DNA from 3 places in the Pilosibacter fragilis genome. Region 2 is predicted to be linked to each of the others. Evidence: riboswitches for the same ligand, from Rfam matches in the RefSeq annotation. Region 2 holds a riboswitch; each other region holds the start of a gene.

Region 1 (7,904 bases), on a different contig from region 2:
CCTCCTCAGCGATCATCTCTTTGAATGCCTTTCCGGAATTGCTCATGCGGTATAATGGAAGCATATCTTTCTGGATGTTGTACTTGTAACCGTCGTTTACTTCACGGTTCATATGGATTGCGAGGTTCGGGATCATGAGAAGATCACGGTCAACGTTGATCAGTTTTGTTGTGAGACGGTTGCCGTCTTTTACGATAATGCGTCCTGCAACGGAGAGAGGTCTGTCGAACCACGGTGCGCAGAGCATTCCGCCGTACTTCTCAACATTTAATTTTACATACTGGTTCTCGATGTTCATCTCAGAAGACTCTTTGATCTTTAAGGTCGGGGAGTCGCTGTGGCTTGCCGCGATATGGAAGCCGGAATAATCCTTGCGGGATACCTTGAATGCGATGATCGCGGACTGGTTGCGGGTTACGAAATACTTTCCGCCCTCAGCAAGATTCCAGGTATTGCCCTCAGCGAGGCGCTCGAAGCCTGCCTCGGTCAGGTAGTTTGCCAGTTCATGAACAGCATGGAAACCGGTCGGGCTCTTTTTGATAAAAGAAAATAATTCCTCATTCAGATTTTGAATCATGTTTTTGTTACTCCTTTCGATAAATAACCCCTGTAAGTCATACTACTTTATTATATAAAAAAAATGAAGATCAGGCAAGCTTGCGCTATGATGTGCGCAAGTGTTAAAATGAAATTCTGGTAGCTTTCGTTATAATTCTGACGTTTTTCTGAAGTTTGTGAAAAAGGTCCCGAAAAGGTACCTTTATTCGCGGTTTCATGTTAAAATATGGTCACGAGTAGCTGCGAAGGTATGGAACAGTTACAAATACGATCAATATGGTGAGAAGATCACTGGGAAAAGAGGGGAACTTATGGATTGGAAGAAGATCAGACAGGCAGTCCGCACGGTGCTGGCGGCTGTATTGATCTGCGCTGCATCGGTGGGAATCACCGGTGATCCGGCATATGCGGCGGATATGGGCGCAGTTTACGGAATTTATGAGCATGGAACCGGTTGGAGTGGGTATCATGGTGACAGCAAAACAGCGCGTGCTGGAACCGGAAGCTATGTGACGGCGATCCGCGCCAGCCTTCAGGGACAACCTGAGGGAATGAGCGGCACGCTTTCTTACCAGGTGAACTTAAGCGGAAGCGGATGGCTTTCCTGGCAGGAAAATATGACTCCGAATGGAAGCACCGAGACAGATATGCCGTTAGAAGCGGTCCGCATGGCATTTACCGGACAGCTTGCGGAGAATTATGATGTTTATTACTCTGTATATCAGAATGGCTCCTGGACAACTCCGGTGAAGAACGGGGAGACTGCGGGAACCGAAGGACAGGGACTCCGTGTGGATGGTCTCTGGGTAACGGTGACGGGAAAAGGTGCGGAGGTACCGGAAGGCCCGAATGGAAAGAGCGTTGACCCGACAAGACCGATGGTTGCCCTGACCTTTGATGACGGTCCGTCGAAGTATACGCCCCGGATCCTGGATTCCCTGGAAGCGAACGGCGGAAGAGCCACATTCTTCATGGTGGGCAACCGAGTTGCGTCCTATGCGTCTACCGTAAAGCGCATGGCGGATCTCGGATGCGAGACAGACAGCCATACCTGGGCACATACATATCTGACAGGAATGTCTGAGGGAGAGATATTACAGAGCTTAAATCAGACACGCGATGCCATTGTGGCAGCAGGCGGAAACGCGCCGAAAGGTGTCCGCCCGCCGGGAGGAAAGATCAATGATGCCAGTAAGGCGGTTCTCGCAAAGGCTGGAATGCCGTCCATCATCTGGTCCGTGGATACCCTGGACTGGAAGACGAGAAACGCGCAGCACACCATCGACACAGTTCTCAGACAGGTGCAGGATGGAGATATCATCCTGATGCATGACCTCTATGAGCAGAGCGTCATTGCGGCAGAGACGCTGATTCCTGAACTCACGAGAAGAGGTTACCAGCTCGTGACAGTCAGCGAGATGGCAGAGCTCCGCGGTGGCATGGCGGCAGGACAGTCTTATGGACATTTCCGCTAAGAATAAAAAATATTGCAGTATGAAGCAAAATGTGATATTCTGTTAACGAACAAATAAATATCGTTCTTCGGGGCGGGGTGCGATTCCCCACCGGCGGTATAGTCCGCGACCTGCGAAAGCAGCTGATTTGGTGAGATTCCAAAACCGACAGTATAGTCTGGATGAGAGAAGAAATTGTATGACAGGAGTAGTTCATTCAAGCCCCGGACTTTTTCAATGGTCCGGGGTCTTTTTATTTACATGGACAGGGAATCATCCCCACGAGTCCGTGTGAGCCGGCAATCCTGCACAGCAATTCCTTGTAACAGAAGAACAACAAGTACAAGGAGGGACATTATGAACCAGAACAAAGTATTAAGTGTCAGAAATCTCGTGCTGATCGCCATGTTCAGCGCACTCGCAGCCGTATTGGAGACGATCCAGGTGGCGGTTCCGTTTGCACCGCCGTTTTACAAGCTGGACTTCGCGGAGCTCCCGGTACTGATCGGCGGCTTTGCCATGGGACCGGCCCAGGCAGCTCTGATCGCGATCGTTAAGAACCTCTTAAAGCTGCTCTTAAACGGAACAAGCACTTACTATGTCGGCGAGCTCGGAAACATCATTGGAAGCTGCATGTTCTCCGTACCGGCTGCCCTGATCTACCGCAGACATAAAACGAAAAAGACCGCTATGGTCGCTCTCGCCGCCGGTGTCATCTGTGCTATCGTCGGCGCTGTATTCGTAAACTGCGCGATCACACTTCCGTTCTACGCAAAAGTTGCTTTCGGCGGAATCGAGAACATCATCGCAATGGGAACAAAGATCAACCCGGCAGTTACAAACCTGTATACATTCGCGATCTTCATGATCGTTCCGTTCAACCTTGTAAAATGCGGACTGAATGCGATCGTAACAGCACTTGTATATAAGCATGTCAGCGTGATCATCCATGCAGGGGTTCACAGAGAAAAGAAAACTGAAAATACGGCGGCATAACACCTGAAATGGGAGATTCCCCCGGGATAGAGACGGCAAAAGCCGTGTCTGCCTCGGGGGACTTACAATTTATGTGAGAAGTGAGCAAAAGCCTGCGCAGGCACAAAAGTGAGCGCTGGCAGGTGGCAGCAGTACTTGACGGATAACGACCGAAATGAGATAGTGAAGCGGCAATGACTTAAGAAACGGAGAAAATAAAATGGTAAGATATTATAATGAACTGACAAGACTGGAAATGGAACAGGTCGACAAGGACGAGACGGTGGTCATGATCCCGGTGGGAGCGTTGGAACAGCACGGAAACCAGTGTCCGCTGGGTACAGACGAGATCATCGCGGAGGGAACGGCGAGACGGATCAAAGAGGCCTTAGACCGGGAGATCCCGGACTATCCGATGCTGATCTTTCCGCTGATCCCGGTGGGACTCAGCACGGAACATGTGAACTTCTGCGGTTCTGTCACCTTAAAGCCGGATACCTTTTATCATGTTCTCTACGACATCTGCAAAGGCCTGGCGCATCACGGATTCAGGAAGATCGCAATCTTGAACTGCCACGGCGGAAACTCCCCGATCATCCAGGTCTTAAGCAGGGAGGTAAGAAGTGAGCTCGGAATCGCCATATTTATCATCAACTGTGGCGCATTCTTCGGAAACCAGGCGGTAAAAGACACTGTGACACCTGGAAATATCTGGGATTTCCACGGCGGTGAGATGGAGACATCCATGGTTCTCGCGGAGCGCCCGGAGACAGTAAAGCTGGAGACCTCCGAGGCGGGAATCCCGAGAAAGTTCATGGGAAACAAGACATTCACCGTATATGGCCCGATCACTCTTGGCTGGGTTTCAGAAGAGTGGGAGACCGAGGACGGAAAGCCCATCGGAATCGGCGGCGATCCAAGCGGGGCGACGGCGGAGAAGGGCAACCAGATCTACGACAGCTTTGTGGAGTCGATCCTTTCAGGGCTGAAAGAGATCAGAAAGTGGAAAGACTAAGGCACTGTTTCAGAAAATAGTGAAAAAGTGCTGAGAAACCGGTGGACAGATCATTATTACAGCAATATTAAGAAGAACAGAAAAATTGAAATGAATGGAAACGATGCCGGAAAAGCCTGTAAATCCGCCGGAAATCTGTTGCAACCATAACTTTCATGTGCTAAACTGAATACGCAATTGAACAAAGTAAGGTGCTGCGGTTTTATGCAGCACCTTTATCATTACGCGGCAGGCCACAGCGATACCGCCGCATGAGCGTAAAAATGGGAAACCGTATAGAAGAAACACAGGTTTTCTGGACATTTGAGTAATAGAATCGAGAGTGCAGAACATGAATACAAAAGTAGTTCGTATCAAAGAGGAAGAGAAGACAAGAGAGACGCTGGAAAAGAATCCAGGGCTTTTAGAGGCGGCTGAGATCTTGAAAAACGGCGGTCTCGTGGCGTTCCCGACGGAGACCGTTTACGGCCTTGGTGCCAACGCGTTGAATGAGGAAGCGGCAAAGAAGATCTACGCGGCAAAAGGACGTCCGTCCGACAACCCGCTGATCGCCCATATTTCCTGTATGGAAGAACTTCCGGCGATCGTGAAGGAGATCCCGGAGGCGGGCCGGAAACTGGCTGAAAAGTACTGGCCGGGTCCGCTGACCATGATCTTCCCGAAAAAGGACATCGTACCTTATGGAACCACCGGCGGTCTTGATACCGTTGCGGTCCGCATGCCGGTGGATCCGGTGGCAAATTGTCTGATCCATCTCGCAGGTGTTCCGATCGCGGCACCGAGTGCCAACACTTCCGGAAGACCGAGCCCGACAAAGGCGGAACATGTCATCGAGGACATGGACGGAAAGATCGAGATGATCATCGACGGCGGCGATGTGGGAATCGGCGTGGAATCCACTATCGTGGATGTATCCGGCGAGATCCCGACACTTCTCCGCCCGGGCGCGATCACCATTGAGATGCTGCGTGAGACGTTGGGCCAGGTGGATATCGATCCAGTGATCTTAGGACCGGTCAGCGGCGATATCAAGCCGAAGGCGCCGGGAATGAAGTACCGCCATTATGCCCCGAAGGCGGACATGACACTGGTAGAAGGCGACATGGACAAGGTCGTTGCCTACATCAATGAGCAGACAAAGAAAGCGGAAGCAGAGGGAAAGAAAGTCGGCATCATCTGCACCGAGGAGAGTCAGGACATGTACCAGGGCGGAAACCTCGAGGTGATCGGAAGCCGGGAACACGAGGAGACGGTGGCCCACAACTTGTTTGCAGTTCTGCGTGATTTCGATGCCAGAAAGGTTGACTGCATTTTCTCCGAGAGCTTTTCCAAAGACCAGCTCGGCCAGGCGATCATGAACCGCCTGTGCAAGGCAGCCGGATATCATATTGTGAACATATAAAATTGCTGGAAGGCCTGCGCTTGCTGCGGTGGCTGCAGTAAAGGCAAAAGTACGATCAATTAAAATGAGAAATGGATTTTACCCGTAACTGTGAGAGCGTTGGGCAGTTACATATATGAAATGGAGGACGATCTATGTCAGATAAGAGAAACGGATACATTACCTGGGACGAGTATTTCATGGGAGTTGCAAAGCTTTCTGCCATGCGCTCCAAGGATCCGAACACACAGGTCGGCGCGTGCATCGTGAGCGAGGACAACAAGATCCTGTCCATGGGCTATAACGGATTCCCGAAGGGCTGTTCCGACGACGAGTTCCCGTGGGATAAGATAGACGAGGATCCGTATAATAGAAAATATTTCTATGTGACGCACAGTGAGTTGAACGCGATCTTAAACTACCGCGGCGGCAGTCTGGAAGGCAGCAAGCTCTATGTAACACTGTTCCCGTGCAACGAGTGCGCGAAGGCGATCATCCAGGCGGGCATCCAGACCATCGTCTACGAGAGCGATAAGTACGCGAACGACGCGTCCACACGGGCATCCAAGAGAATGCTGAATGCGGCGGGTGTGCGCTATTACCAGTACAACCCGACAGGCCGTAAGATCGAGTACCGGGTATAACGGAGGAACGAATGAAATTTTTGCTGGCGGCGATCAACGCCAAATATATCCACTCGAATCCGGGTGTCTACAGTCTGCGCGCCTTTGCTAGGACGAAGATCCCGTGGGCGGATATCGAGATCGGAGAATACACCATCAATCACCAGATGGACTTAATTTTACAGGATATCTACAGGAGAAAGCCGGATTTTATCGGCTTTTCCTGTTATATATGGAATATTTCCTACATCATGGAGATCGTCCGTGACGTGAAGAAAGTATTGCCGGAGGTGGAGATCTGGCTCGGCGGACCGGAAGTGTCCTATGACGCGAAAAAAGTGCTGACCAGGGAGCCGGATGTCTGCGGCGTGATGCGCGGGGAAGGCGAGCTGACGTTTACGGAGCTTGTGCGGGCGTATCTGAAAAGGGAAGAACTGTGTGCAGCAAGCTTAGACTTAGATCACATTCCGGGAATTACCTACCGCGCTGAGAGCGGCGAGGTCGTGGAACGTGGTCCCCAGCGCCTTCTGAGCCTGGATGAGATCCCGTTCTACTATGACGATATGGCTGGATTCGAGAACAGGATCGTCTACTACGAGAGCAGCCGCGGCTGCCCGTTCTCCTGCAGCTACTGCCTGTCTTCCATTGATAAAACCGTGCGTTTCCGGAGTCTGGACCTGGTACTCCCGGAACTGCAGTTTTTCCTGGACCACAAGGTTCCACAGGTCAAGTTTGTGGACAGAACCTTCAACTGTAAGCGGGATCACACGTTAGGAATCTGGCGTTATCTCGTGGAACATGACAATGGGATCACAAACTTCCATTTCGAGGTCTCCGCGGATATCTTCGATGAGGAGGAACTGGAACTTATCGGAAAGATGCGCCCGGGGCTGATTCAGCTTGAGATCGGTGTCCAGTCCACAAACCCGGATACGATCAAGGAAATCCACAGACACATGGACCTTGTGAAACTAAAACAGGCGGTGGACCGGGTCTACGATTACCGGAACACCCATCAGCACCTGGATCTGATCGCGGGACTTCCCTATGAGAATTATGAGTCTTTCATGCGCTCCTTCGACGATGTCTACCGGATGCGTCCGGACCAGCTTCAGATGGGATTCTTAAAAGTATTGAAGGGCTCTTACATGGAAGAGCAGGTCGCGGCATATGATCTGAAATACCGGGGAATTCCGCCATACGAAGTCCTTTCCACGAAGTGGCTGCCCTACAGCGATGTGATCCGGCTGAAGGGCGTGGAGGACATGGTGGAGGTCTACTACAACAGCGGACAGTTCCCGGCAACCATGAAACTGCTGGAAAAGAAATTTGCGCGGCCGTCGGAAATTTTTACGAGTCTGGCGGAATATTATGAGAAGAACGGACTGACAGGGATCAGTCACAGCAGGCTGGCAAGGTATGAGATCCTTTATAGATTTTTAGAGGAAAAAGAGGTTAAAGTGGAACAGAGCACGCCTGCGGCAGAAGAACCGGCAGGAATGGAGCAGAAAACCGGCGTGATAGCTGCAGAAACAGCAGTAAAACTGACACTAGCTGACTTCCGCGACAGCCTGATGTACGACCTCTATGTCCGCGAAAATATCAAGAGCCGCCCGTCCTTTGCCAGTGACCAGTCCCCATACAAGAAAGAAGTGCGGGAATTCTTCATGGCGGAGGAAGAGAGTCCTCAGTGGCTTACGGGCTATGCGGGATTTGATTCGAAGCAGATGGCGAAAATGGCTCATCTGGAACATATGGAAGATGGAACGTTTGTATTGTTTGATTATAAAAATCGGGATCCGTTGTCAGGAAACGCCAGAGCAGTCCGCTTCCGGTATGACCGGAAGGGAAGCCGGATGGTGCCAGCAAAACGAGCACGGATATGAAGAAAATTGTGC
Region 2 (7,904 bases):
GGAGACTCCCCTTATTTTATGGGAGAGGCGGATGGAACTGTAAAAATAGATGCAGTGACCTATTCGTATCAGAATCTGAGTCAAAATAAGCTGGCAATGGTTTACATTCCACAGGGAATGAAAAATAATGATCAGGTAACAAAAGCTGAAGTCGCAGCAGATCAGCAGGCAACCATTGAGGTGGACGACACGAATTCAGTAGTATTGAAAGGAACTGGATCTCAAGGCAATACCGTAACTGTTGAGAGGCGTACAACTGATTCGAAGGTGGATGTAAAACTGCCTTCAGGCGCACAAGGTACAATCTTTGGACATGCCGTAGGGGCAGCTCCGGCAGGCGGCGTAACAGTCAGCCAGAGCAGTGCAGAAAATACAGGATATCCGGACAGGGATTATATCGTAATAGCTGTTGCGGGAGAGAAAGTCACAGTAGATGGTATTGAATATGTTGCAACGGAAAACAAGCAGAAGTTTTATCTTGGAACATTTAAAGCAATCGTAACCATAGGAAGCAATGCTGAGATTACAAGTGGTAAGGAGCAGACTGATGTTGGTTATTTAAAAACTTATACTGTAAAAATCAGTCCAAAAGCAGATTATGATCTGGATCAGGACAACTTTATCGTTACTATGAAGGAAAGCGATACAGGGACTGTTAAGAATTTGACATTTGCAGATGTGTGCAGGGTAGATCCGGCAGATGGAAGCATTACAGTTACGATTCCAAATGTCAGTGGAGACATTACAGTGAATGCTGCGGCAAAACGGCAGATGACAACCTTAAAAGTAACAGGTCTTGCAGCAGGAAAGGCAAAGGGAAGCTTCAAGGCGGTAGATGCATCTGGTAATGAATACAAACTGGAGCAGGATGGCAGCATCAATGTAAACCGCAATGAGGAACTCACCCTTATATTTACGCCAAATGATTTTTCAAATCCTTATTATTCAGATCTTACCGGGGAGAAGGGAGAAAGTTTCTCTATCCTGACAGCATTGAAGGAGACAACAAACAATAAAGATTTATTTGCAGGAGCAAAAACGTTTAACTGGAAAGAAAAGAGTTATGAATTAAAGTACACACCGACAACTTCAGATGTGACACTGGAAGCTGTATTCACACCGTCCCATATCGTACATGTTCATGTGACAGGTGGTACGGCAGAAGTGAAAGATACAGGGCTTGTAACAAAAGAATCAGGTGCGGACCAGTTCCAGCATGTCATTGTGAAAGACAATGAAACAGTAGAGCTGGAGTTAAAAGATACAACAGGAACAGCCACTACTTATAAAAAGGCATATTGGAGCAACGTGGATGGCAGTGATGATACCGATGTATCCAATCAGGCTTTCACAGGAAATGGAACAAGCTATACTTACACAACACAGGCGGTAGGCAAACCACAGGCATTAAATATTACATTTGAAGAGGGACAGACCGTAGATGTAAAAGTGACACATGGAAAACTTGTGACTGGAAATGATGGTGTGGCGTGGAATGATAAAGGAAACAGTACATACCAGACGATTGTGAAGAATAATGGAGCATTGAAGGTCAATATTAAGCCAGAGGATGGTTACGGATTAAAGAGCATTACGGTTAATAATGTGGCAATTGATATTGATGCGGCAATCAAGAGTGGGGAAATCACATGGGATGGTACAACGAAGACCTATTCCCATACATTCGCAAAAGTTTATCAGGCATGGAATGTTACGGTGGACTTTGAAAAACTGCATGAGATCGTTTTTCAAGATCAAAAGGGCAATATCTTAAATAAGACAGAGCATATTACAGTGATTGATGGAGATACGATTCCGGCAGCAATCTTTACCAAAATGCAGGAAGAAGCAGATAAGTCAAAGGCTGAAAATGAGAGCCTCTTTGTATGGGTTGATAAAACAGACAGAACAAAGATCTATAATGAAACAACTGTGATGACTGCACAGACTGCGGATGTCGTGAACTTAATCTCGGTATACCGGATGAACGTGATCAAGGGGGCAGATGGAAGCGTTATTGCAGCAGATGATTTTGTCATTCATGTGAACGATGTCAGAAAGCTTACGGACACAGAGGCAGTGACACTCGCAAATGTGACTGCTTATGATCATTCCGGTTCAGACATCAGTAATATGGTGACTGTGGAACAAACAAAATTAGAGGAATTAAAGAAAAAGACTAAGGGAACATATGTGGATGCTTTGACCTTTATGATTGCAGCATCAGGATTGACGACAGGCGTAGAAGTGGAAGTGACGGATGATAATCCGACCATTACGGGAAAGACTGCATATACGCTGACTTTCAAGGGAAGAGCAAATGAGACTTATAAGTATCAGGAGCTGGATGCCCAGGGAACCCCGACAGGTAATGTATCAACCATACTTACGGATGGGGATGGAAAAGCAACCATCACAGGCCTGAAGAAAGCAACACCATATCAGATCAGTCATAAGAAATATGGTTCTGTAAACGGCAAAACAGCCCTCGTGGATGCAAAAGATATCGCAAAGCAGTTTGCGGATGACGGTGACCAGACAACGACAAATGGAAAAACCGATAAGGATGAGAAAGCATCTAATAATAATGTAGATGTTGTAGTGGATGCTGACGGCAACTACAAGGTCATCGTGAAGAAAGACATCGACCACACAGTTGAGATCCCTGACACATGGGGTGAGGTCAAGATCGACTTAAATGATAAGACCATCACAGGTGACAAGGCAGATGATAATAATGAGGCAAAACCGGGACTGGAATTTGTCAAGGATGTTAACAGCAACGAACATCCGGGAACGAATCTTGAAATCGTAAACGGTACGATCAAAGGTGGAGACGGTTCTGCTAAACATCCAGATGGAGCAGCCGGTATCGGAGCCAGTGGTGATACAGCAGATGCCGGACTTATCATTGGAAACAATGCAAACGTGATTGGTGGTAACGGTGCAAATGGTACCGAAGGCAAAGATGGAGGAAATGGTGGAGCCGGTATTGACGGTAACGGCAAAATCACTCCAACAGTCAATGGAACTGTAACTGGCGGCAATGGCGGTAAAGGCGGAGATTCTGCAGTCGGTATCCCTGGCAATGGTGGAAACGGTGGAACTGGAATCAGCGCAGACAATAAGACCATCACCATCAATCCCGGTGGAACCGTCAAAGGCGGTGATGCAGGAAGCGGCGGAAGCGCAACAGGAGGTAACACGAATCCTGGTGGCAACGGCGGTAACGGCGGTACAGGAACCGAGACCACACAGCCCGGAAAGACCGATAATAACGGTGGAACAACATCGGGTGGAAATGGCGGAGACGGCGGAAACTCCAACAACGGCAACGGTGGAAACGGAGGAAACGGCGGCAGCGGCTCCACAGGGGAAAATAATAACAACGGCGGCACCAGCAGTGGCGGCAACGGCGGAAATGGCGGCGACTCTGACAAGGGTAACGGCGGATCCGGCGGTAATGGAGGAAGCTCAGGCGAAACCGGAGGAAACGGTGGTAACAACACCGGCGGCAACGGTGGAAATGGCGGAGATTCCAACAGCGGCAATGGAGGATCCGGCGGAAACGGTGGAGACTCCAACAGCGGCACCGGAGGAAACGGTGGAAATGGCGGAGACTCCAATAACGGCACCGGAGGCAACGGCGGAAATGGCGGTGGCTCCAACAACGGCACCGGAGGCAACGGCGGAAATGGCGGTAACTCCAACAACGGCAATGGAGGAAACGGCGGAAACGGCGGAGACTCTAACAGCGGAAACAATGGAAACGGCGGCAGCTCCGGCAGTAACGGTAACAGACCCGGCGGAAATGGCGGCGGCTCCAACAATGGCAATGGAGGAAACGGCGGTAACAACGGCGGAGGAAACGGCGGTAACAACGGCGGAGACAACTCTGGAAACAACGGTGGAGACAACTCTGGAAACAACGGTGGAGACAACGGCGGCAATAACGGCGGAGATAACTCCAATAACAATTCCGGAAGTACAGGTAACACAGGTAATACACCAGATGCAGGTAATACAGCCGGCAATGATTCCGGAAATAATGCCCATAAAGGAAATAAAGGAAACAGTACCGGCAACAGTAATGCCGGACAGAAGGATCCGGCAGAGGATGACAGCCTGAACGATGCTGCGGATGAAAGCAGCCTGACAGGTGATGCAGATGGCAGCGATGCAGACGGAAGTGATGCAGATGGCATACAGGAAGAGGAGAGCATCCATGCAGACAGCGACAGCGTTGAGAATGGTACGGACAGTGACAGCCATATACCGTTTGGTGAATGTGGTTTCCACTGGATCCCCATTGTATGGCTCCTTGTAATCCTGGGTTATACCGTAGTACGTGTGAAGAAGCTCCGTGATGAGTCGGAAGAAGCCTAAGGAGGAAAACAGACATGGAAAACACGAAACCGAATAAGAAATTATACATTGTAGTGGAAGTCATACTGTTTGCAGTATATATCCTGATAGGTGTCCTGCTGTTCGTCACGGAAAAGCACTGTGCTGCAGACGCATTCATCTTCTGGATCGGACTTGTGATCGCAGCAGTCTGTGCAGTAGTGCTGGGAATCCATGAGAACAGAAGGATCTAAGAAGTAAAAAAGAAGAAGTAATTTTAAGAAAACCAAATGGCTGTGATGGCTGTTTGGTTTTCTTGCGCTAAAAAGACCGGAAAGGATCATCGGATATCCCGTGAACCGGTTCGTCCTGAGACAGATCCTTTGTAAGCGCTGAATAACCCACCGTCTTTCCATTCCAGCTAATTCATGCGACAATCATTCTAATCCAAGTGAGTTAAGACATTGGACAAGTTTGGTTCAAAGTGAAGTGTTGCTTGTCCAGTATACTCACACCATTGATGGTATCGATCATCTGCCAGTTCTTCTTACCGACACAGAATCCGCGGATTGCACGTTCTGATGCATTGTTGTCCATCGGAACATCTCCATCGGTCAGGAAAACCCGAAGCAGCACGGTAAAGGTACTGCTTCGGGTTTTTTACTGTTTGGCCTTATATGCTTCGCCCCATGCCCGCATGGAATCCAGAATGGGTTTCAGACTTTTTCCGAGTTCCGTCAGAGAATACTCCACTCTCGGCGGTACTTCGGCGTAGACCTTGCGGTTTACAAGTCCGCTTTCCTCCATTGTCCGGAGCTGGGCGGTCAAGACCTTCTGAGACACATTGCCTACGGACTTTTTCAGTTCGCCGAACCGCTTTGTTCCCGGCATCAGGTCACGCAGGATCAGCACCTTCCACTTATCCCCGATGAGGGTCAGCGTAGTCTCCACAGGACATGCAGGGAGTTCTTTTTTTGCGCTTGTTTCGTTCATTAAAAAAATCTCCATAAAATTTTTCAAGTGCCAAATTGCCGGAAAACCCAGTAATGGCGCAATCGTTTCTTCTTGGTAACTACATATTAGTTTCTATTTGGTAACTACAGCACAATAATGTGCTTACTTCACGAATTGGAGCTACGGTATTATTATAATGCCAGAGGCAAACGAAAGCAAGCCCAATTACCAAGGAGGTTACTCAAAATGAAAAAATTTCTTTCTCTCACGCTGGCTCTTGCCATGCTCGGCACGGCCCTCACCGGCTGTGGATCCAAGGACGCCGCATCCCAAACATCCGCTGAAAGCACCCAGCAGACGGCGCCTGTCCGGCAGGAACAGAGCCAGGCTGAAAAGGCACTGGCGCTCATCAACACCTTTGCCACGAGCGATACAGACACTGCCCGCAGCCTGCTATCTGATGGCTACATCCAGCACAATCTGGCATACGGCACCGGTGCCGGTGAGCAGGTCGCCTTTGACATCTTTCGCTTTGACGAGAATGGCAGGATCGCCGAGCACTGGGACGTGATGGAGACCATCGCAGAACAGTCCACCTGGCAGAATCAGAACGGCAAGTTCTGATCGTTACCCGGAGGTAACCATACCACAATATTGTGCGTACTTCACAAGCCGTACAAATCGCATTACAATCAAAACATCAAGAGAAAACAACAAATTTTTGGAGGTATTTATCATGAATAAAGTCGTAGAATTTCTGAATGCCAACCCTGTACAGTATCTGGCTACCGTTGGTCGTGACGGTAAGGCAAAGTGCCGCCCGTTTATGTTCGCCGGCGAACTGGACGGCAAGCTGTGGTTCTGCACCAACAACACTAAGGACGTCTACAAGGATATGCAGGCAAACCCGGAGATCGAGATTTCCGTTTCAAGCCCGGAGTATGCATGGATCCGCCTGCACGGCAAGGCTGTGTTTGAGAACAACATGGCTGCCAAGGAAATGTGCATCCAGAACCCCATCGTGAAAGGTCAGTACGGCGAGGCTGCCAACCCCATCTTTGAGGTGTTCTATCTGGAAAATGCCCACGGCGTTATCGCGGACTTCTCCGGAAACCCTCCCTACGAGTTCTAAGGAAATAAGACAGAATATTGCGATCTTTGAGGCGGGGTGCAACTCCCCACCGGCGGTAAAGTCCGCAAACCGAAAGGCATGATACGGCGAGATTCCGTAACCGACGGCATAGTCCGGATGAAAGAAGATAGAAGAATGCCCGATGGTCTATCACAGCCATCGGGCATTACACGATTCCGGCAATACCCGCAGTGCATTAGAGGTGTTCTGCCTGTATGAAGCGGATGGCGAGTATTTTGACATCAGCGATCCGGAACACATCGTCCGGGACAGCTTCACCATTGGAAAAGAAGCACAGGAAGCGCCGGGCTACTATGTGGGGGAAGGCTGGATCGGCTGCAAGCTGTGCTATTCCGTCTGTCCCCAGAAGTATATCGACATCACAAAGAAGCCGGTAGTTATCGACCAACACCATTGCTTGCATTGCGGGCAATGTGCGAAAATTTGCCCCAAACAGGTTATCGAAAAGAGGGTTTGACTATGAACCAGAGTGAAAAAAGACAGTTTCTCATCCAGGCACTTTTGAAAGAACGCCCGGAATATCGGGATATGAGGATTCCAACAGAGCCGGAGAGCCAGCGCCAGCTTTTGCGGGGACTGATGAATATTCGTGCGCCACGGCGTATGGGTGCGGAGTTTCTGAAAACTCAGGACGAATATCTGCAAGCTGAAACCGCCGCAAAGGGCATTACCGATATTGACGACCTGATGCCTGTTCAGCCGGGGCTGTATTTCTGGCAGGGGGATATTACAACGCTTCGGTGTGATGCCATCGTCAATGCGGCAAACTCCGGCATGACCGGCTGCTATATCCCGAACCACCGCTGCATCGACAACGCCATTCATACCTATGCGGGCGTGGAGCTGCGGCTTGCCTGTGCGGAGCTGATGGGGCAGCAGGGCTATCCCGAGCCCACCGGACAGGCAAAGATCACCCCTGCATTTAATCTGCCCTGCAAATATGTCCTGCACACGGTTGGGCCGATCATTGAAGGGGGTGTGACACGGCGTGACCGGGAGCTGTTGGCCTCCTGCTACCGCTCCTGCTTGGAGCTGGCGGCGGAAAGTAGTCTGGAAAGTGTGGCGTTCTGCTGTATTTCTACAGGAGAGTTTCATTTTCCCAACGAGCAGGCGGCGCAAATCGCCGTGGAAACCGTGAAACAGTTTATGAATAGAAATACCGATGTAAAGAAGGTGATCTTCAATGTTTTCAAGGATTTGGACAAAGCCATATACGAAAAGCTGCTCAGAGCAGATTGAGCGATTGAAAGCTGCATTGCAGGACTGTGACGCCGTGGTGATCGGTGCCGGAGCCGGTCTTTCCACCTCAGCCGGATTTGTTTACACCGGCGAACGGTTTGAAAAATACTTTTCCGACTTTGCGGCAAAGTACGGCATCAAGGATATGTATTCCGGCGGCTTTTATCCCTTTGCCATGCCGGAGGAGCATTGGAGCTATTGGAGCCGATACATC
Region 3 (7,904 bases), on a different contig from region 2:
GATGATCGCGTCGTACTTGCCGGACTTTGCCATGGCAGATGCCGCAACCGGGATCTCGAACGCCCCCGGAACCCAGGCCGCCGTGATATTTTCTTCCTCCACACCGTGGCGGACAAGTCCGTCAACTGCTCCGCCTAAAAGCTTATTTACGATGATCTCGTTGAAACGGGAAGCTACGATCCCCACTTTCATGCCTTCCGGTGCTACAACTTTTCCTTCTAATACTTTAATCTCTTTCATGATGTTTCTCCTTTTCTTATGCTTACTGCTATTCAGAAGTCTTCATAATTACATGCAAAATTCTATTTCCAATTGCCCATCACTTCCATCCGTGCGGGATGCATGCCCGTAGATCTGTGCGGGATGCATGCCCGTAGATCTGTGCCGCCTGCGCGGCTGTAATCATCTCAGCACTTCCGTCCGTGCGGGATGCATGCCGCCGGTGTGCAGGACTTTCCATTCTATCACACTTTGATTTTCGTAAAGATGTGTCCCATCTTGTCCTGCTTCGTCTTCAGATAGAAGCTGTCGTACTGCTGCGGATCGATCTCGATCGGCACGCGCTCATGGATCTCAAGTCCGAAGCCGGAAAGTCCGTAGATCTTCTCCGGATTGTTCGTGAGAAGTCTTAAGGACTTCACGCCGAGATCCCTTAAGATCTGTGCCCCGATCCAGTATTCCCTGAGATCCGGAGCAAAACCAAGCTTGATATTGGCCTCCACCGTGTCAAAGCCCTGCTCCTGAAGCACATACGTCTTCAGTTTGTTGATCAGACCGATGCCGCGGCCTTCCTGGCGCATGTAGAGGATGATGCCACGGCCTTCCGCCTCCACCTGGCGCATCGCGGTCTGGAGCTGTTTTCCGCAGTCACAGCGCATGGAACCGAACACATCTCCGGTCAGGCACTCGGAATGCACGCGGCAGAGCACATCCTCACCGTCCCCGATATCACCCTTCACAAGCGCCACATGGTGCTCGCCGGTAATATCGTTCACATAGCCATAGATCTTAAAGTGTCCGTACTGGGTCGGCATGTCCGCGCAGGCCTCCTGCACCACATGTTTTTCATGGACACGGCAGTAATCCTGCAGTTCCTTGATCGTGATAAATTTCAGTCCGTACTCCTTCGCCAGCTTCCACAGATTCGTGGTCCGCATCATGGTTCCGTCTTCCTCCATGATCTCACAGCACACGCCGCACTCGGAAAGTCCCGCCAGACGCATGAGGTCCACAGTTGCCTCGGTATGGCCGTTTCTCACGAGTACTCCGCCCCGTCTTGCTACAAGCGGGAATACGTGTCCCGGTCTTCTGAGATCCTGGGGCTTTGTCGCCGGGTCCACGCATTTCATCATCGTGTAGGAGCGCTCCGCCGCGGAAATTCCTGTTGTCGTGTCCACATGGTCAATGGAGACCGTGAATGCCGTGCAGTGGTTATCCGTGTTCTCGGATACCATCTGCGGAAGTCCCAGCCGCTCTGCCACTGCCGCGCTCATCGGCGTACAGATCAGTCCCTTTGCGTGACTTGCCATAAAATTGATATTTGCCTGTGTCGCGAACTCTGCCGCGCAGATCATATCTCCCTCATTCTCCCGGTCCTGGTCATCTGTCACGAGAATGATCTTTCCCGCCCGCAGATCTTCGATTGCTTCTTCGATTGTGTTGTATTGCTCGTTCATATTTTCCTGCCTTTCCAGAGCCTTTTATTAAAAGTTTTCTTTCAGCAGGATTCCTACTGCTGAAACTTTAACCGCTTTGATCTCATATTTTCTGGATGTTTCTAAATATCTTCAAAGCATCTGTTTTAAAATCCATATTTCTGAAGGAACTCCATGCTGAGACCGGAATTTCCTTTCGTGCTGTCCCCGGCATCCTTGCCGTCCTCCGCTTTTCCCCGGTATGCACCGGAATTTCTTCCGATATCCACAAATTTCTGAATATATTTCCCCACAATGTCGTTTTCCAGATTGACCGGATCCCCCGCTTTTTTCTTCAAAAGCGTTGTCTCCTCGCCGGTATGTGGGATCACCGACACTGAAAAGTTCCGCTTTGTCACCGCCGCCACCGTGAGGCTGATCCCGTCGATGCAGATTGAACCTTTTTCCACGATCAGATCCAGGATCTTATCCGCACATGCGATCGTGACCCAGACTGCATTCTCTTCCCGTCTCATCGATTCGATCTGACCGGTTCCGTCAATGTGACCGGAAACAATATGACCGCCGAACCGGCCGTCTGCCGCCATGGCCCGCTCCAGATTTACATAACTTCCATCCTGCAGTGCTCCGAGGCTGCTTCTCCTCACTGTCTCCGCCATCACGTCGGCGGAAAACTCGTTATTTTTCATATTCGTGACCGTAAGGCAGACACCATTGACCGCGATGCTGTCACCGATCTTTGTTCCTTCCAGGACTTTTTTCGCTTTTACCGTCAGCGTGCCGGAATTTCCGCGCAGGGAAAGTGCCTTCACCTGTCCGAGTTCTTCTACGATCCCTGTAAACATGCCCTTACTTCCTTTCCCATTTTCAATCTACCGAATATCTGAGCATCAGATCATCCCCGATCGTCTCCATCTGTCTCAACGTCAGCTTCACAGCTTCCGCCGGATGCGCCACACCGATCCCGGAAACCGGAGTCTTCGCACCGGCACCGCCGAAAATCTTCGGAGCGATAAACGCGCAGATCTCGTTTACGATCCCGGCTGACAGCGCCGCGTCATTTAAGGTACCTCCGCCCTCTAAAAGCACGCTGTCGATGCCCTGTTTTCCGAGATATTCCATAAGCTTCCCAAGATCCACACGCCCGTCTGCGTCCGGAACCGACACAGTCTCCACGCCGGCCGCGTGAAGCTGTTCCGCTTTCTTTTCCGCTTCTTTACAGCCTTCCCCGGAATGCTCCCCCGCATACGCTACGATGGTCCGGTACTCCTTTGCCGTCTTCACGATCTGTGAATCCATCGGGATTCGGAGTCCGCTGTCGCAGATGATCCGCACCGGACTCTTCAGCCCGGGGATCCGGACGTTTAACATCGGATCGTCTGCCAGGACCGTGCCGATCCCAGCCATGATCCCCATATACTGGTGGCGCAGCTCCTGCACCTTTTTCCTTGCGCTTTCTCCTGTGATCCACTTGGAGTCGCCGGTCCGCGCAGCGATCTTTCCGTCCGCCGTCATGGCGTATTTCATGACCACATAGGGGGTTTTCTTTGTGATGTAATGAAAGAATACCGGATTTAACGCATCGCATTCCTCCCGCATAAAGTCCTCTTCCACCCGGACTCCCGCTGCTCTTAGGATCGCCGCTCCTTTTCCTGCTACCAGGGGATTCGGATCTCTTGAACCGATCACAACTCTTGCGATCTTCTGCTCGAGGATCGCCTCCGTGCAGGGCGGTGTCTTTCCGTAATGGCAGCACGGCTCCAACGTCACATAGAGTGTCGCGCCCTCCGCACTTTCCGTGAGCGATGCAATGGCGTTTCGCTCCGCGTGAAGTTTTCCGCACCGCTCATGATAACCTTCCCCTATGATCCTTCCATTTTTCACGATCACAGCTCCCACGAGGGGATTCGGGCTCGTCCAGCCAAGTCCCCCCTTTGCAAGCTCAATGGCCCGCAGCATATAATCCCGGTCCGTCATCTTTTTCACTCCTCTTTCCGCAAACCTGCCTTACAGGCGCAATCAGAAAGTTCCATAGGAATTTTCTGTTAAAAAACCTGTAAAGTAGATGCCTACAGGGTTTTCCATATTCGGTCCGTTGTTTCATCCGGAAATATAAATTTCCGTTATTCCCAGCTTTTCCCGGATCCTTTTCATTAAAAAAGCCCTGAAACAGTTTCCTATTCCAGAGCTACTGATCCGATCTTCCGTGATCCGGAATTCCTCGATCCCGTCCTCTTTTTCGAGTACCGGATCACTTCCGCATATCACAAACAAACCTGAAATTCTTCTTTCATCCAGACTATACTGTCGGCCCCGGAATCTCACCGGATCATGCCTCTCGGCTCGCGGGCTTTACCGCCGGTAGGGACTTGCACCCTGCCCTGAAGACTTATTATTGAATTGTCCTATCGCTGACCGTCATATTCATCAGCGGTTGTTTACAATATACTCCTGTATTTTAAATTTGTAAAGTGTTTTTAACAGGAATTTTTGTCATCCGGGCTTATCTAAAATTTATGTAAAATCGATGCAGGGGATCCTTTTGCTCAAAATCCTTGCAATGTGCTTGATTTTCCAGTATACTTGATATATTAAGCACTGCTATTTTCACAGCATAAGGAGGAAATTCCATGTTCAACTTTAATTTCTATACCCCGACCCGTGTCGTATTCGGAAAAGAAACCGAATACCGGATCGGAAAGCTTGTAAAAAATGTAAACTGTAAAAAAGTCCTGCTCCACTACGGAGGCGGCAGCGTGATCCGCTCCGGTCTTCTCGGACGCATTAAAGAGTCTTTGGACGCGTCCGGAGTCAGCTATGTGGAACTTGGCGGTGTTGTCCCAAACCCACGTCTTTCCTTAGTCCGCGAGGGAATCGAGCTCTGCAGAAAGGAGGGCGTTGATTTTCTTCTGGCGGTAGGCGGCGGAAGTGTCATCGACTCCGCAAAAGCCATCGGTTACGGTCTCGCGAACGACGGTGACGTCTGGGATTTCTATGAACACGCCCGTCAGGCATCCGCATGCCTTCCGATCGGCGTTGTTCTGACCATCGCTGCTTCCGGAAGTGAGATGAGCAACAGCTCTGTTATCACAAACGATGAAACACTGGAAAAACGCGGCTACAACAATGATATCTCCCGCCCTGTATTCGCTGTCATGAACCCGGAGATCACAATGACTCTCCCGCCATACCAGACAGCCTGCGGCTGCACCGATATTCTGATGCATACCATGGAGCGCTATTTCACAAACGGCGGAAATATGGAAATCACCGATGCCATTGCGGAAGGTCTTATGCGCACCGTGATCACGAACGCGAAGATCCTTGTGGACGATCCAGACAACTATGACGCGAGAGCCGAGGTGATGTGGTCCGGAAGTCTCTCCCACAACGGCCTCACCGGCTGCGGAAACGACGGCGGAGACTTCGCCTCCCACCTCTTAGAGCATGAGATCGGCGGAATGTTCGACGTTGCCCACGGTGCGGGCCTTGCGGCGATCTGGGGCAGCTGGGCGAGATATGTGATCGATAACTGCACTCCGCGTTTTGCGAAATTCGCAGTGAATGTCATGGGTGTTGAACCTGGAAAAGATGACATGGAGACGGGTTTAAAGGGGATCGAGGCCATGGAAGACTTCTACCGTGCCATCAGTATGCCGACAAACTTAAAGGAACTCGGCATCGATCCGACAGAAGAACAGCTTGAGACTATGGCGAAAAACGCGAGAATCGCTGCAGGCGGCCCGAAGGGATCCGCGAAGAAGCTGGAAGCGGAAGATATGCTTAAGATCTATCAGATGGCTGCAGGAAAATAGCAGAAATCTATCAAAATTATATGAAGAAAACCGGGATGCCGCCTATCTGCGCAGCATCCCGGTTTTCATATAATACCATGAATCCTTGTTTTTTTTTAAAAAACGTGCCTTGGCACATTCTCGCGCCTCGCGCGGTCGCTTGCGACAATCTACATCTTCGCGTGAGTGCACATCTTTCGAATTCCTCGGAATTTCCTGTTACATAAAATAAGACTGCCGTCCAGCATAAGCCTACTGATACGGCAGTCAATTTTTTCATCTACACGTAATCTCTGACCAGAAAGACCGGCTTGATCGCCATGATCTCATCGAATTCCTCCTGGGTGACGGATACATCCGCGTTGGTCTTTTTCAGATCATTTTTTACAACGTCAAACGCGTCCTCCACAGACTCGGCGCGCCCCTCACGGACAGCACGCTGCATCCGCTCTACGGTCACCGGATGAAGGTAACAGGCCGGAACCGGAAGTCCGAGATGGAGGCTGTCCACATACCCCGTAACGGCTTTTTCCGCCGCCGCAAGACGTTTTTCGATGGCTTTCCGGTTATTCGTACTCGTCGGCATGACATTCGCTCCGGAGAACAGGAAGATCGCCGCCATTCCAAAGAGGACAAAGTATACGGCAAACGCGTCATGGTTCATAAAGGACAATACGCCGTATACAAGCGCCGCCGCCCCCATGACTACCATGAATAAAGCGAGCCATTTGTAAAACGGCTTTGTCTTCTCATACGTTCTCTTTTTCTTTGCCGCATTGGTGAGCTCTGTGAACAGGGACAACCGTTTCGTGAGGGCTGCTTTTGCCTGTTCCAGAACATTTACCGTCTCCTTCGCCTGCTCAGAAAGCGGAATGAGACATTTCTCCGCCTGCTTTTTCTCAGCTTCCGCAAGGCGCTTTTCCGCCGCTTCACTCACGGTCTTTATCTGCGGGAACCGTTCCTTCACGGATGCCACGAAAGCGTCAACCTGATCCTCATATTTAAAGTTGCACTGCTTTTCCTTACCATCCTCATAGACCACCACCAGATACGGCATGGTGGCAAACAGGCCTTTTCCGGTAAATCCGCCTTTGCTCATCGCCACGCGCTTAAAGACACGGGAGACGGAAGATACCGGGATGTAGAAGCGCCGCTCCAGATAAAAGCTGTTGAGGTATAATGCCTCTTTTCCGATTCCGCAGGGACCGATCTTCTTACAGTGCTTTTTGTCCTCTGAAAGAATACTCTCCGGAATCTCTTTTTCTCCAAGTTTTGCCGGTTTTAAGAACATAACTCTCGCCTCCCAAATACTGAATAACCAGTATAAGCTGCCCTCAGCCTTTCACCGGGGCAGCTTATACTTTCTGCATCATCTGCAGTCAGACACTCCCAGCTTTGCAGCCTGTCTTTCGTGTCATTATAATCTTACATTATGCTGTCTGTTTCTTCGTTGCGCGGATAAAGATTCCAAGGAATACGACCGCAAGTACGATACCTACCGGGTACGCAACTGCAGTTCCAAGGTTTAAGCACTCTTTTGCGCAGAAGAAATATGTCATGGAAACAGCGCTCATGAAGGTTGCCGGAACTGCTGTGAGCCAGTAGTTCTTCTTTGCCTTGTAGAGGTACATGCTTGCTGTCCAGAGAACGATCATAGCCAGTGTCTGGTTTGTCCAGCTGAAATATCTCCATACGATGCTGTAATCCATATGTCCAACGATAGCGCCGATTCCAAGTAATGGTACGCAGAGAAGCAGACGGTTCTTCCAGTTCTTCTGGTCAACCTTGAACCAGTCAGCAAGTGTTAAACGTGCGCTTCTGAATGCTGTATCACCGGAAGTGATCGGGCAGGCGATAACACCTAACATGGCAAGAGCAATGCCGACACCGCCCATGGTCTTCTGGCAGACATCATAGATGGCCGCGGACTGACCGTTCTTCATGATCTCCGCGAGACCTGTGTTTAAACCACCTGTCACTTCGTAGAGAGAGCATCCTGCTGCTGCCCAGATCAGGGCGATAATACCTTCACATACCATTGCGCCGTAGAATACGAAATGACCCTGTTTCTCAGATTTCATACAACGCGCCATAAGAGGTGACTGTGTTGCGTGGAAACCGGAGATCGCGCCGCAGGCAACGGTGATGAACATGAAGCTCCATACCGGTGTTCCGCTCGGATGCATGTTTCTGAAATTGCTCCAGATCTCCGGGATCACATATTCCGGTTTTGTGAAGATACCAAAAGCAACACCGAGTGCCATGATGATCAGGCAGATACCAAAGATCGGATAGATCTTACCGATGATCTTGTCGATAGAAATAAAGGTCGCGATAAAGTAGTAAGCCAGAATGATCCAGAGCCATATCTCTTTGTTTACGACCAGACCCTGTGCTCCGCCATTGCTGAACAGAGTTACGATCAGACCGGCCGGACCAACCGCGAAAACAGTAC

The links. Region 2 has a riboswitch for FMN ahead of ABCW45_RS09470 (ferredoxin family protein). Riboswitches for the same ligand answer to the same signal wherever they lie in the genome.
Region 1: another riboswitch for FMN. It lies ahead of ABCW45_RS06675 (ECF transporter S component); the one in region 2 lies ahead of ABCW45_RS09470 (ferredoxin family protein).
Region 3: another riboswitch for FMN. It lies ahead of ribD (bifunctional diaminohydroxyphosphoribosylaminopyrimidine deaminase/5-amino-6-(5-phosphoribosylamino)uracil reductase RibD); the one in region 2 lies ahead of ABCW45_RS09470 (ferredoxin family protein).

What each region holds. Positions count from the first base shown of each region.
Region 1 is NZ_JAVYJB010000005.1:196,904-204,807, forward strand. Features, by position in the region: gene ABCW45_RS06665 (M18 family aminopeptidase) at 1-577, opposite strand, end outside; gene ABCW45_RS06670 (polysaccharide deacetylase family protein) at 870-2,033, shown strand; FMN riboswitch at 2,093-2,210, shown strand; gene ABCW45_RS06675 (ECF transporter S component) at 2,370-3,008, shown strand; gene ABCW45_RS06680 (creatininase family protein) at 3,208-4,002, shown strand; gene ABCW45_RS06685 (L-threonylcarbamoyladenylate synthase) at 4,334-5,404, shown strand; gene ABCW45_RS06690 (deoxycytidylate deaminase) at 5,539-6,027, shown strand; gene ABCW45_RS06695 (B12-binding domain-containing radical SAM protein) at 6,039-7,892, shown strand.
Region 2 is NZ_JAVYJB010000008.1:76,469-84,372, forward strand. Features, by position in the region: gene ABCW45_RS09440 (hypothetical protein) at 1-4,386, shown strand, start outside; gene ABCW45_RS09445 (hypothetical protein) at 4,401-4,598, shown strand; partial or broken gene ABCW45_RS09450 (IS66 family transposase) at 4,858-4,974, opposite strand; gene ABCW45_RS09455 (winged helix-turn-helix transcriptional regulator) at 5,005-5,337, opposite strand; gene ABCW45_RS09460 (hypothetical protein) at 5,545-5,922, shown strand; gene ABCW45_RS09465 (pyridoxamine 5'-phosphate oxidase family protein) at 6,035-6,430, shown strand; FMN riboswitch at 6,449-6,563, shown strand; gene ABCW45_RS09470 (ferredoxin family protein) at 6,573-6,908, shown strand; gene ABCW45_RS09475 (protein-ADP-ribose hydrolase) at 6,911-7,690, shown strand; gene ABCW45_RS09480 (SIR2 family NAD-dependent protein deacylase) at 7,635-7,904, shown strand, end outside.
Region 3 is NZ_JAVYJB010000004.1:43,929-51,832, reverse strand. Features, by position in the region: gene ribH (6,7-dimethyl-8-ribityllumazine synthase) at 1-231, opposite strand, end outside; gene ABCW45_RS04640 (bifunctional 3,4-dihydroxy-2-butanone-4-phosphate synthase/GTP cyclohydrolase II) at 465-1,676, opposite strand; gene ribE (riboflavin synthase) at 1,802-2,500, opposite strand; gene ribD (bifunctional diaminohydroxyphosphoribosylaminopyrimidine deaminase/5-amino-6-(5-phosphoribosylamino)uracil reductase RibD) at 2,523-3,632, opposite strand; FMN riboswitch at 3,934-4,048, opposite strand; gene ABCW45_RS04625 (iron-containing alcohol dehydrogenase) at 4,286-5,470, shown strand; gene ABCW45_RS04620 (ATPase P) at 5,730-6,740, opposite strand; gene ABCW45_RS04615 (carbon starvation CstA family protein) at 6,880-7,904, opposite strand, start outside.